Regions from separate parts of the Paraclostridium dentum genome, predicted to be linked through region 2. Evidence: riboswitches for the same ligand, from Rfam matches in the RefSeq annotation. Region 2 holds a riboswitch; the other holds the start of a gene.
What was found. A riboswitch is a leader RNA that binds a small molecule or an ion and turns the genes downstream of it on or off. The one in region 2 is predicted to bind cyclic di-GMP.

Region 1 (7,329 bases), 670 kb from region 2:
CTTCTACCTTCTATTTTTATATTAGCGCCCATTCTATTGAACTCTGCAACGTGCATAAATCTATTTTCAAATACAGTTTCTATAACTACTCCCGTTCCATTTGCTACAGTAGCCATAGCCATAAATTGAGCTTGAACATCTGTTGGGAACCCTGGGTGTGGTAATGTCTTGATATCTATTGGCTTTAATACCTCAGGTCCTTTGACTCTCACAGAATTATCCATATCTATTATTTCACATCCAGCCTCTTTTAATTTAGCTACAACAGGCTTTAAATGTTCCATAATTACATTGTCTATAGTTATATCTCCTTTTGTCATAGCTGCTGCAACCATATATGTAGCTGCTTCTATTCTATCTGGTATAACTGTATGTTCAGCACCTTTAAGTGACTTAACTCCTTTTATTCTTATTGTGTTAGTTCCTGCCCCTTTTACGTCAGCTCCCATTTCATTTAAGAAGTTTGCTAAATCAACTATTTCTGGTTCTTCTGCAGCATTTTCTACTATAGTAGTACCTTCTGCTAAAGCAGCAGCCATCATTATATTTTCTGTAGCTCCTACTGATGGGAAGTCTAAGTATAACTTACTTCCTACTAATTTCTCCGTATTAGCCTCCACAAATCCATGATCTATTATTACATTAGCTCCTAATGCCTTAAATCCTTTTAGATGTAAATCTATAGGTCTAGTTCCTATTGCACATCCTCCTGGCATAGATATCTTTGTATGGTTAAATCTAGCAAGTAGTGGTCCCATTACTAAGAATGATGCTCTCATCTTTCTTACAAGCTCATATGGAGCTTCACAAGTCTTTATATTACTTGCATCTACTGTTAATGTACAATCCTTATATTCAACCTCAGCACCTAAATGTCTTAATAAGTCAGATATTACATGTACATCTTTTAAGTTAGGAACCCCTTTTAACACTGATTTTCCATCCGCTAATAAAGTTGCTGCTATTATTGGTAATACTGCATTTTTTGCCCCATCTATTTTAACACTTCCTACAAGTGGATTACTCTTCTTAACTAAAATTTTTGCCATTTCACTTTTCTCCTCACACTAATAATCTAATTTTATTATAGGTGTAGCTACGTAAATCATAGTTTTTTCTTCGTTTTCGCTATACCTAATTCCTATATTTAAATTTACCTTATTTCCCAAATATTCAAGGTAATCAGTTTTAATCAATTTACTAAAAGCTGTTACCGACATAAAGTTTTCTTCTTCAACCCTATCTATTTCTTTAGCATTCATATTATATAATATTTTTTTCAAAATATCATCATATTTGTGTAGTTGTAACTTTTTTTTATACTCTCCAGCCATACATGTATAAATATCGACTTTTTTGCAATACAAATTTAGAGTATTTTCTACAACTGTATAAATATCCACTATATCTTTATATACTTTATTTTCTAATATGTCAACTATAATATATGACTCATTTTTACCTTTATTAGCGACAATGATAGATATATTTCTATCTTTTTCATCTATCTGTGCATATACCTGAGTTTGAGTATCCTTTTTACTTTCAATCCATTTTAAATTAGATTCCTCAAGCCCTAAGTTAGAAATTATTTCCATGCAAATATTTTTCATCTCTTCTTTTTCTAAAGATTTATCTAAATATGCATTAGCTTTCATATTATAAAATTTAAAATTACTATCTATACTTTCAAAAGTATTTACTAGTTGATTATATCCATTATTCTTTATTTCAGCTTCTGATTCTCCATAGAACAAAACTATCCCTAATAAAAATATAAATATCAAACTTATACTCACTAATATTTTTTTCATAGTATTACCTCCCCATATTTCCAGTTTTATACTATAAAGTATTAACAAAAATTGGTTGGTTATACTATTCATGATTCCAAAAATATTTTAATATATTATTATAATTTTTTCTATACATATTAAATTATATATAATTTTACACAATAAAAAAGCTATACTTATATTTTAAGTGTAGCCGGTTGCATCAATAACTCCATATATCCAAGATGCCCACATATAGGATATAGTTCTTCGCTTCTCAATTCATTATGAAATATATTTAATTGCGCATTAGAGACTAAATTTGGCGCTTTTAAGCTTTCGTATGAGTTTCATTTAGATTTACCCTATCTTATACTCTCAAAAGCTTCAAATCACTATTTTTAAGATTTAGTTAATTAGTCAGTATCTTAAATTAGTATTGTATATAAAATTATACATAAAGTTTAAAAAGGTGATTCTCAATACAAAATTGAGATATCACCTTTGATTGTTATTATTCAACAGTAACTGATTTAGCTAAGTTTCTTGGCTTATCTACATCGCAACCTCTTTCAACTGCAACATAGTAAGATAATAATTGAAGTGGTAAAACTGTTAATATGCTTGATAATACATCCTCAACATTAGGTATATAGATCACTTCATCAGCAGATTTTTCAACTTCTTTATTTTTCTCTTGAGCTACAGCAATTACATATGCTCCTCTTGCTCTAACTTCTTCCATGTTAGAAACCATTTTTTCAAATAACTCTCCTTGAGAAGCTATAGCAACTACAGGAGTTCCTTTTTCTATTAATGCTATAGTTCCATGCTTTAACTCACCTGCAGCAAATGCTTCTGCATGTATATATGATATTTCTTTTATTTTTAAAGCACCTTCCATAGCTATATTATAATCTAATCCTCTACCTAAGTAGAATGCACTGTGTTTTTCTTTTAAAGTCTTAGCAATTTCTTTTATATGATCTTCTTGTTTTAAAGCTTCTTCAACCTTTGAAGGCATTTCTTTTAGTTTTTCTATCATTTCATTATAGTACTCTCTAGTTATAGTACCTTTCTTTATAGCAAAGTCTAAAGCTATCATATAGAATGATACTAATTGAGTTGTATATGCCTTAGTTGATGCAACTGATATTTCAGGTCCTGCCCAAGTATAGAATACATCGTCTGATTCCCTTGCAATTGAAGATCCAACAACGTTAGTTACTGATAATATTCTAGCTCCTCTTTCTTTAGCATATCTTAAAGAAGCTAAAGTGTCTGCAGTTTCTCCTGATTGACTTACTAATATTAATAGTGTCTTATCATCTATAAATGGATCTCTATATCTAAATTCTGATGCTATATCTGTTATAACTGGTATCTTAGCAAATTTTTCTATAGCGAATTTTCCTATAAGTCCAGCATGATAAGCAGTTCCACACGCTACTATATAAACTCTATTTATATTGTCTAAATCTTCTTTAGTCATCTTTATATCATCTAAATGGATTTCTCCGTTTTCATTTAATCTTCTTACTAATGTTTCTTTTACTCCATTAGGTTGTTCATATATTTCTTTTAACATGAAATGTTCGTATCCACCTTTAGATGCAGCTTCAACATCCCAAGTAATTTCATTAACTTCTTTATTTACTACTTCTCTATTTTCATTTAATATAGTAACTTTATCTCCTACTATATGAACAAATTCACCATTTTCTAAGAAATATACATTTCTTGTATATTTTAATATTGCAGGTATATCTGACGCTATAAAGTTTTCTCCATCTCCAAGTCCCACAACTAAAGGACTATCTTTTCTAACTGATACTAATTCTTGATTATTATCTTTACATATAACACCTAGTGCATATGCTCCTCTTAATCTTTGAGTAGCTTTATATACTGCATCTAATAAATTACCTTCATAATATTTATCAACTAAATGTGCTACTACTTCTGTATCTGTTTGAGATAAGAATTTTACACCTTCAGCTTGTAATTCTTCTTTTAATTCCATATAGTTTTCTATAATTCCATTGTGAACTACAGCTATTGTTCTATCCATATTAAAGTGAGGATGTGAATTAACATCTGATGGCTCTCCATGAGTTGCCCATCTTGTATGTCCTATTCCTAAACCTCCATTTATAGGGTTCTTTTCTAGATCCTCTGCTAAAACAGCTAATCTTCCTTTAAATTTTCTTATTTCTAACTCATTTCCTGTATTTATAGCAACACCTGCAGAATCATACCCTCTGTATTCAAGCTTTGATAGTCCTTCTACTAAAACTTCTGTCGCCATTCTATTTCCTAAATATCCAACTATACCACACATAATTTGTGTCCTCCTAAAAATATTATTATTTTATATATTTTTAAGATTCAGGTCAGTTTACATAAACTTTTTTTTGTACATATAATCACTTATACGGTTTGTAAAAGTCTTCCGATGGTAAACACACCGCAGAGTATCCGCCGACAATTCGATAAACTCTGTCCTCGTCAACTTAGATTTTACTAAGTTCTGGCGCTTGCAAAGTAAATACTAAGACTTAATCTTAGTATTTACTTCTGAAATTATGATAATTTCTCTTGTATTAAATTAGCTAAATTTGTAGCTAATTCTTTTAGTTGACCTTCATCTTTACCCTCTAACATAACTCTTACTAATGGCTCTGTTCCTGATGGTCTTATTAAGACTCTTCCACATCCGTCCATTAGTTTTTCTATTCTTTCTATTTCAGCTTTAATTTCTGGTATTTCCATATATCTATTTTTATTTTCATTTTTTATTCTAGCATTAACTAATACTTGTGGATATTGATTCATTACTGCTGCAAGTTCTGATAAAGTTTTACCTTCTTCTTTAACTATTTGAGCCAAAACTAAAGAACTTAAAGTTCCATCTCCAGTCGTATTATAATCTAAGAAAATCATATGACCTGATTGCTCTCCACCTAAATTATATCCACTGTTTTTCATTTCCTCTAAAACATATCTGTCTCCTACAGCTGTTGTTGCTAGATTTATGTTGTTTTCTTTTGCAGCTATAACTAATCCTATATTACTCATAACTGTAACAACTAAAGTATCTTTAGCTAACTTGTTGTGCTTCTTTAAATATATTGCACTTAATATCATTATATGGTCACCATCTACAATTTGACCCTTTTCATTTACAGCTATTAGTCTATCTGCATCCCCATCATATGCAAGTCCTAAATCAGCTTTATTTTTTAATATAGCTTCTTGAAGACCCTCTGGGTGTGTTGATCCACATTTATCATTTATGTTATTTCCATCTGGTGTATTATTTATAGCTACTACATCTGCACCTAATTCTTCAAATACCATTGGGGCAACTTTATATGCAGCTCCATTCGCACAATCTAACACAACTTTTAATCCATTAAAATCTATATTTACTATAGTCTTTAAGTAATCAACATAATCTCTTACAGCATCATGTTCGTGTATCTTTTTACCAACTTTATCTCCAGTTGGATGTACTTCTACTTTTTCTATATCATCTATATATGACTCTATTTCAAGCTCAATAGAATCATCAAGTTTATATCCATGTTCATTAAAGAATTTTATTCCATTATATTCTACTGGGTTGTGAGATGCTGATATAACTACTCCACAATCTGCATTGTAATGCTTCGTTAAGTATGCAACTCCTGGAGTTGGTATTACACCAACAGTTATAATATCACATCCAACTGACATAAGTCCAGCTATAAGGGCTGATTCTAGCATATCTCCAGATACTCTTGTATCTTTACCAACTACAACCTTAACCTTATCTTTACCTTTAGTTAAAACATACCCTCCTGCTCTACCTAGTTTATATGCTAGCTCGCAGTTAAGCTCTGTATTAGCTATTCCTCTTACTCCGTCAGTTCCAAAATATTTTCTCATTTTAAAAAAACTCCTTCCAGCAATAAGACTCTAATATATCACAGTTTTATACTATGTTCAATACAGGTCTTTAGTTCATAATTGTTATTTTAATATGTTTCACAAAAAAAGACAATAGTATTTACACTATTGTCTCTTTTGTGTCATTAATTAAACAAACATGACATTTTGCGACTATGCAAGCGCTTCTTGAGATTTAACTGCTTCAGCACCTTTTAGTAAAGCTGCTTTGTTTAATGGAACAAATTTTTCTTTACTTGGACCGAAAACTTTTTTAAATGCTTCTAATACAGAATCTACTTCCACACATTTATTTAACTCTAAGTATGCTCCTAACATTATCATGTTAGCAACTCTTGGATTTCCAAGTTCTAAAGCTAATTCATTAGCTTGTATGTAGTAAGTTTTTACATCTGTTCTTTCAACTTTTTTCTCTATTAATGAACTGTTCACTAGTATTTTACCCCCAGGAACAACATCTTTTTCAAATTTATCAAGTGAAGGTAAGTTCATAACTATAGCACAAGTTGCATCATCAGTTATAACTGGTGATCCTACTGGAGTATCAGAAATTGTTACTGAACAGTTAGCAGTTCCTCCACGCATTTCTGGTCCATATGATGGTAACCATGAAACTTCCTTTTTCTCAAGCATTCCTGCATAAGTAAGTAATTGTCCCATAGACATAACACCTTGACCACCAAATCCTGCACATATTACTCTTTCTGTAGCCATATTACTTCGCCTCCTCAACTTTAACATCTTTAATATTTCCTATTGGATAGTATGGCATCATATTATCTCTTAGCCATTGTAATGAATCTTGAGGAGTTAATCCCCAGTTTGTAGGACAAGTTGATAATACTTCTACTATACCAAATCCTAATCCAGCTAATTGAACTTCAAAAGCTTTCTTTATAGCTTTTTTAGCTTTTCTTACATTAGCAGGAGTATCTACAGAAACTCTCTCTACAAATACAGCTCTATCTAAAGTTCCTAACATTTCAACCATTCTTATAGGAGCTCCTTGTAAGTTTATATCTCTTCCACTTTGAGCTGTAGTAGCTTTTTGACCTAATAAAGTTGTTGGAGCCATTTGGCCACCTGTCATACCATATATAGCATTATTTACAAATATTGTTGTAAATTTTTCTCCTCTTGCAGCAGCATGAACTATCTCAGCAGTTCCTATAGATGCTAAGTCTCCATCTCCTTGATAAGTAAATACTACTTTATCTGGATGAACTCTTTTTATACCTGTAGCAACAGCTGGTGCTCTACCATGAGAAGCCTCTTGCATGTCACAGTTAAAGTAATTGTATGCTAAAACTGAACATCCAACAGGAGCAACCCCTATAGTATCTCCTAATACATCTAGTTCTTCTAATACTTCTCCTACTAATCTATGGATTATACCATGTGTACATCCTGGACAGTAGTGTGTTTGGTTATCTGTTAATCCTTGAGTTTTCTTGAATACAAGTGTCATTATCTAGCACCTCCCATAGCAACTTGTTGAGATTGTTCTACTATTTCTTTAGCTTTTGCAGCTATTTCTGCTGGTGATGGTATCATACCACCTGTTCTTCCATAGAAGTGAACAGGTAATCTACCTTCTATAGCT
Region 2 (7,329 bases):
CTCTTAGCTCTATGGCGGCTATACCTGAAGATAAATATATAATTACTGGAAATCCAAGGACAGATACTTTATTAAAGACTAATGGATTAGAAAATTTAGAAAAGCTTTTGGGAAAAAACTTTTCTAATAAAAAAATAATATTCAATATGCCTACTTTTCATGTTCATGAAAACACTGGGCTGGCAAGTGGGGATAAAAACCTTACAGACGTTATAAAAATAAAAAACTTTGATTATGATAGATTTGACAAGTTTTTAGAAGAAAATAATATGATCTGTATAGCAAAAGTACATCATGCAGAAGAACGAACTGTTGGCAATAAAAATCAAGGTAGAGAATTAAAAAATTTAATATTTATATCAAATAATGATTTAGATAAGCATAGGCTAGATTTATATGAAATATTAAATTGTGCAGATATATTAATAACGGATTACTCAAGTATATATGGAGATTTTTTATTTATGAACAAACCATCTATATTTATAAATACAGATATAGATCAATATAGAAAAGAAAAAGGAATACTTTTAGAACCATATGAATTTTGGACAGCAGGGCCTAAGGTTAAAGATCAGGAAAAATTAGAGATTGAATTATTAAAAAGTCTAGAAGAAGAAAATTATTACGGTGAAAAAAGACTTGAATTAAGAGATTTATTCTATAAATATAAAGATGATAATGCAACTTTAAGAGTTTGGGATTTTATCGATAATACAATTTTTAGGGAGAATACAAAATGATTTATGCAGAAATTTTAGCTGGTGGAAAAGGAAGTAGAATGGGTAAAACAGATATGCCTAAACAGTTTCTAAACATAGGAAATAAGCCTATTGTTATACATACGATTGAAAGATTTTTATTAAACTATAAAATAGATAAGGTAATAGTTGTAACACCAAAAGAATGGATTGCACACACTGAAGATATAATTAGTAAACATATATTAAAAGCATACCTGGACAATATAATTATTTGTCCAGGTGGAAATGACAGAAATGAATCTATAATGAGTGGGATAAGCTATATTGAATCTAATTTTGGAATTAAAGATGATGATATAATTATAACGCATGATGCAGTTAGACCATTTTTAACACATAGAATAATAGAAGAAAACATTGAAATGGCTATTGCGTATGGAGCTACAGATACTGTTATTCCAGCAACAGATACAATAGTTGAATCTGTAAACGGTGATACAATCAGTAATATACCAATAAGGGCAAATATGTATCAAGGACAGACTCCGCAGACTTTCAATATAAAAAAACTTAAAAAACTATATAACTGTTTAAATAAAGAAGAAAAAAAGTTTTTAACTGATGCTGCAAAAATATTTGTAGTAAAAAATGAAAAAGTGAAATTAGTAATAGGAGATGTTGCAAATATAAAAATAACAACACAGTATGATTTGAAAGTTGCAAATATAATGGTAGGTGATAGTATATCATGATAAATAGACTATATAAACTTATATCACCAGGACAATTTGTAGTGGATTTTGAAGAAGTTGATTTAAGTGGAGAAAAAATAATAATAAGACCTGAAAAATTATCAATTTGTGCAGCTGACCAAAGATATTATACAGGAAAAAGAGAAAGATCTGTGCTAAGCAAAAAATTACCTATGGCCCTTATACATGAAGGTGTTGGAAGAGTAATTTATGATAATAAAGGAGAATTTAAACCTGGAGATAAGGTTGTAATGATTCCAACTACACCCATTGAAAAAGACGAATTTATAAGTGAGAATTACTTAAAATCAAGTAAATTTAGATCTAGTGGATTTGATGGATTTACACAAGATTATATACTTATGGATAGAGATAGAGTTTTAAAGTATGACAATATTGATACTGATATAGCTTCTTTTATAGAATTAATTAGTGTAGCTTTTCACGCAATAAATAGATTTGAAAAAAAATCTAGTACAAAAAAAGAAACTTTAGGGATTTGGGGAGATGGGAATCTAGGGTTTATAATTTCCTTGGTTTTAAAAAATAGATATCCAGATTCTAATGTTATTGTATTTGGAAAAAATCAAGAGAAACTTAGTTTTTTTTCTTTTGTAGATGAAGTTTATAGAATAGACGAAATTCCTGAAAATCTTAAAATTGATCATGGATTTGAGGCTGTTGGAGGTGTAGGAAGTAACTTTGCTATAAATCAGATGATTGATTTAATAAACCCTGAAGGTTGTGTGATATTGTTAGGCGTATCTGAAAATCAGGTTGAAATAAATACTAGATTAATACTAGAAAAAGGATTAATTTTAATTGGAAATAGTAGAAGTACAAAAAGCGATTTTGAAGATGCTATATATTTTTTAGAAAAAAATACAAGTTGTCAAAATCATTTGCAGAAGCTAGTTTCACAGATTATAAATATAAACTCGATACAAGATTTAACTAAATCTTTTGAGAGAGATTTAGCATCTACATTTAAAACTGTTTTAAATTGGAATTTATAATATGCAAAGGATATAGATATGAATATTTATAGTAAATTAAATAAAGATTATAATTTAGAAATACATATTAGAAACAAAGGTATATTAGAATCATTAGAAAAAATTTTAAATCAACCTGATCTAAATAGTTCAGAATTGATAGATACAATAAATATTTTAGCTGATTTTATACAGTATAATGAAGTACACTATAATGAAGTTAATGAATTTATTTATTTAGCAGACTGTATAGTTTGTGTAATTGAAAATTTTAATAATGGAGAAATTAATTTAAGTTGCACATCAGAAATTATATATAAGGCTTTAAAATGTTTTATGAGTTTTTTAGAAGAGAAAGTTGAAATTGAATTAATTTTTTATGGTACAGACAAATATAAACTACTAGATAAAATTGCTAAACTTAACATAACTTATGTAACTAATATTGAAGAATATTTAAAAAATACATATGATAAATTTAAAATAAATATACTATTATATAGTGATGAAACTGCGAACTTAAAGTTGAAAGATGAATTGAATTTTAATGAAATAATATACTACGATAAAGTTATGAACTATATGTTCAACATAAGTGAAAAAATTTATTATAGTAATTATGACTATAATTATTTAACTAAATCACTGGAAAAATCTAAAGAGAGCCAAGTGGAAGCTATAGTAGTTGGAAATTCTTATCCACTAACAGGTATTATTGAAGACTTGTTAGATATAAAATCAATAAAATTGGCTTTATCAAGTCAAGATCTATATTATTCTTATAAATTAGCAAAGTTATCAATAGAAAATAATAGCAACATAAAAAAATGTATTATTGGAGCTGGATATTACTTAGTAAATCATGATTTATCTAAATCAAGAAGTGAGTATTCAGTAAACTTAGTTAAAAATACATATTATCCAATTTTAAGAGATAAGCATAATGCAACTAATGTAGAAGAAGTAGAACTATTAAATATTTCAAAAGTTATAGATAACAATAGTATTAATTATATATTTGACTTAGATATGTTAGATCTTTATTTTAAAGATTTAATATATAGAGATAATAAAGGATATTTCAATACTAACTTTACAAGAGAGATGAATAGTGCTCTTAGAGGTGTGAAATTGACTGATATTAGTGAGAATGACAAAATAAGGTTGGGAACTGAAAGAGCAAATCAACATAACAAGCTTGAAACATATAAAGAAACATATAAAGAGTATAAGGATATATTTAAATCATTTTTAACGTTTTTAAAAGACAACAAAGTAGAACCTATAATAGTAGTATTTCCAAACACTTCATATTATAAAAATTCATTGAGTCCAAACTATGAGCGTGAATTTTATTCAATAATAAATGAAATAGATAAATTATATGATATTAAGTTTGTCGATTTTTCAAAAATAGATATTTTTGATGAAGTTGATTTTATAGATTTTGATCATATGAGTGAACTAGGAGCTATAAAAATTACAAAAGAATTAAATAAATACATATAATAGTTAGAAATTTTAAAAAAACTATACAGTTTACAAATAAAATGCCGATTATTAAACTAAATGAGAAGCTTTTGCAAATTAATGTAGAATAATGAATTATTCTGTTAATAAAAAATTAAAATTTAGAATTATCCAAAATAAAAGTAAAAGCTTGAAATAAGTGATATTTTGGTATAAAATGTAAGTGTAAGTCGAAAAATGATATTTAAGGGCAAAACTAGGGAAATCTAGCTACGCAAAACTATAGGGGCTAAGGCTTTGAAAAGCTATGCTCGCCAGTTACCGAAGAGTTAATAAAACTTTTTGTTATCATTGCTAATATTAAAATTGTAAAATTAAGCAAAGAGATACTAAAAATTTTAAGAAAATCTATAAAATCATGTTAATGCATATTGGTGAAGTGTGTATATTTTTAAAATACATAAAATTTACATACACTTTTTTTATAAAGACTATCTGTGTAAAAATTCACAATGAAGTTATGATTATTATTAATTTTCTTTTCTAGTTTTGTTTTAATTTTTCAAATAAAAAATTAGTAATAATATTCTATAAAAGTGATGAACTACTCTTTCAGAGTAGTTTTTTTTAATTCTAAAAAACATTTTAAGCATTGGAGGGGAAAATGGAAGTTTACAATTTACTAAAATCAGGATTAGATGCAACAGAATTAAGAAGTAGAGTTATTGCTAATAACATTGCAAATATTAATACTCCAAATTACAAGAGAAAATATGTAGAGTTTGAAAATACACTAAAAGAGTCTATGGATAAAAATACTAAGCCTGAGATAAAAACAGATACATCATCAAAAGTCAGAGAAGATGGTAATAACATTGATTTAGAAAATGAAAAAGTTAACCAGGCGGCTACAACTCTTGAATATAACGCACTTATAACTTTGACGAATATAAAACTAGGGATGAGTAGAAGTGTAATAACAGGGAGGTAAGTAAATGAGCATTTTTTCAGGAATGAGAATAAGTGCAAGTGCACTTTCGGCAGAGCGATTAAGAATGGATGTTGTTTCATCAAACATAGCTAATATGAAAACAACTAGGACACCTGAGGGCGGAGCTTATAAACGAAAAGTGCCTGTATTTGAAGAAAATTATGATAAAAAATTAGGGATGCTAGGCGTGAAATCAGTAGCTATAGAGGAGGATAAGTCTCCACTAAGAAAATTATACGAACCAAATAACCCAGATGCAGATGCTCAAGGTTATGTGGAGTATCCAAATGTAGATATTTTAGTTGAGATGACTGATTTAATGACAGCATCTAGATCTTATGAATCAAATATAGATACATTAAATGCACAAAAAAGTATGATTTCGAAAGCTTTAGAAATAGGTAGGTAAAAGGAGTAGTTTATGAGTGGAATAAGTACTATAAATGCAATAAACAATATAGCAACAAATAACAACTTACTTACAGGAGCTAGTAACACAGGAAAAGTTGAAAAAGAAAATAACTTTGGAGATGTAATAAAAGAAGCATTAGATAAAGTTAATGATAAGCAGGTACAATCAAATCAAAAAATTCAAGACCTTATAAAAGGAGAAAATGTCTCTATGCATGATGTGATGTTGTCAGCTCAAGAAGCGCAATTGTCAATGCAGTTGATGATTGAGGTTAGAAACAAGATATATGAAGCTTATCAAGAGCTAAATAGAGTCCAATTATAACTTCATAGCAAGGAGAATTTTAAATGAATATAAAGGAATTTCCGCAAAAAACAAAAGATTTTGTGATCGTAAAAAAAGATCAATTTATTGAGCTTCCTAAAAAAAAGAAAATAATAATTGCAACTGCAATTGTGACTTTGGTTGTAGCAGGAATATTTGGAATTAATTATGCAAAATCAAATAAATATGCAGTGCTTTTTTCAGGATTAGATTCTAATGATGCTACGGTGGTAACTAAAGAGCTAGAGTCGAAAAAGGTGGAAACTAAAATAAAAGGTGATAGTATTTTAGTACCCAAGGGAGACGTAGATAAACTTAGGATGGAATTATCAAGTAATATTTCTAATGGATCTAAGGGATTTGAGTTAATGGATGGGGGATCATCATTTGGTATGACAGATGAAGAATTCCAAATTAAAAAACAAAGGATGATTCAAGGGGAAATTGAAAAAACTATAAAAGTTTTTCCTCAAGTACAAAGTGCTAGAGTTCATATAACCCAAGGAGAAGAATCTGTATTTGCGAATGAAACAGTACCTGGTAAAGCTGCTGTTTACGTAGAGTTAAGCCCTGGACAAACTTTAAAACAAGACCAAGTAATATCTATAATGTCGCTTGTTTCAGCGAGTACACAAAACGTACCAAAACAAAATGTTGAAGTAATAGATCAAAATATGAAATTATTATCAGATGGATTAATTGATGATAAAGGGAATGTACATACAAATAGCTTAAGTGAAGTTGATGAATCTATCAAAGCTGAAAAAGACTTAAGTAAAGACTTAGAAAGATCAATATTAGGTTTATTAGAACCTATATTTGGAGAAGGAAATATAAGAGCTAGTGTTAATACAGACTTAGATTTCGATTCAAGTGAAAAAACTGAACTTATAATAGATCCAAATAAAGTAATTACAAAAGAATCAAAGTCAAACAGTAAGTCGAGTGAAAGACAAAACTCAGGCGGAGCTGTAGATAATAATATGAGTAATATTAATGAAAGTGGAAAAGGAACAGATGAAGATACTCAGCAAGAAGTAGAATATCAAACTGGTAAAACGGAGACAAAAGTAATAAAAGCTAAAGGTGGCATAAACAGGATAACTGCTTCAGTTGCTATAAATGGAACACTTACTAGTGCAGAACTGAGAAATGTTGAAGGAATGGTAGCAAATGCAGTTGGTATGCAACCTAAAAGAGGAGATAGTGTTAAAGTAGTTTCTATGGGATTTGGCTCAGAAGACGAAGATACTTCTACATTTGGAGTTATAAAGAGTGCTATAAGTAAGGACAAATCATTAGGAAGGGTGTTAATTATAGCAGGTGTACTGAGTGTAATTATTTTACTTTTAATAATAGGTACAATAATTTATATGATTATAAAGAAAAAGAAAGCATCTAGTGAGCTAGATTATGTAGATGAAGAAGATGAAATAGAACTAATCAACAAAAAACTAGAAGAGTTAGAACAAAATAGATTAAATAGTAACGAAGAAGAGGATGAGGAAAATATTAGCTTAGAAGATGAAGTTAAACAATTTGCAGCTGATAATCCGGATCAAGTTACAGACCTAGTAAATAGTTGGTTAAATGAGTAAAGGGTGAGATTATTTGCAGACAGAAGGTATAAAAGGTAATGCATATGACTTAGGCGATATCCCTAAGTTTAGAAGAGTAACAG

Region 1: another riboswitch for cyclic di-GMP. It lies ahead of ACN6I1_RS13665 (YwmB family TATA-box binding protein); the one in region 2 lies ahead of flgB (flagellar basal body rod protein FlgB).

The regions. Positions count from the first base shown of each region.
Region 1 covers NZ_CP183813.1:2,938,719-2,946,047, forward strand. The annotation lists gene murA (UDP-N-acetylglucosamine 1-carboxyvinyltransferase) at 1-1,049, opposite strand, end outside; gene ACN6I1_RS13665 (YwmB family TATA-box binding protein) at 1,068-1,814, opposite strand; cyclic di-GMP riboswitch class II at 1,979-2,062, opposite strand; gene glmS (glutamine--fructose-6-phosphate transaminase (isomerizing)) at 2,290-4,116, opposite strand; gene glmM (phosphoglucosamine mutase) at 4,359-5,705, opposite strand; gene ACN6I1_RS13680 (2-oxoacid:acceptor oxidoreductase family protein) at 5,880-6,440, opposite strand; gene ACN6I1_RS13685 (thiamine pyrophosphate-dependent enzyme) at 6,442-7,194, opposite strand; gene ACN6I1_RS13690 (3-methyl-2-oxobutanoate dehydrogenase subunit VorB) at 7,194-7,329, opposite strand, start outside.
Region 2 covers NZ_CP183813.1:2,263,786-2,271,114, reverse strand. The annotation lists gene ACN6I1_RS10445 (CDP-glycerol glycerophosphotransferase family protein) at 1-743, shown strand, start outside; gene ACN6I1_RS10440 (2-C-methyl-D-erythritol 4-phosphate cytidylyltransferase) at 740-1,456, shown strand; gene ACN6I1_RS10435 (alcohol dehydrogenase catalytic domain-containing protein) at 1,453-2,472, shown strand; gene ACN6I1_RS10430 (hypothetical protein) at 2,491-3,960, shown strand; cyclic di-GMP riboswitch class I at 4,161-4,247, shown strand; gene flgB (flagellar basal body rod protein FlgB) at 4,586-4,912, shown strand; gene flgC (flagellar basal body rod protein FlgC) at 4,917-5,321, shown strand; gene fliE (flagellar hook-basal body complex protein FliE) at 5,334-5,648, shown strand; gene fliF (flagellar basal-body MS-ring/collar protein FliF) at 5,672-7,246, shown strand; gene fliG (flagellar motor switch protein FliG) at 7,260-7,329, shown strand, end outside.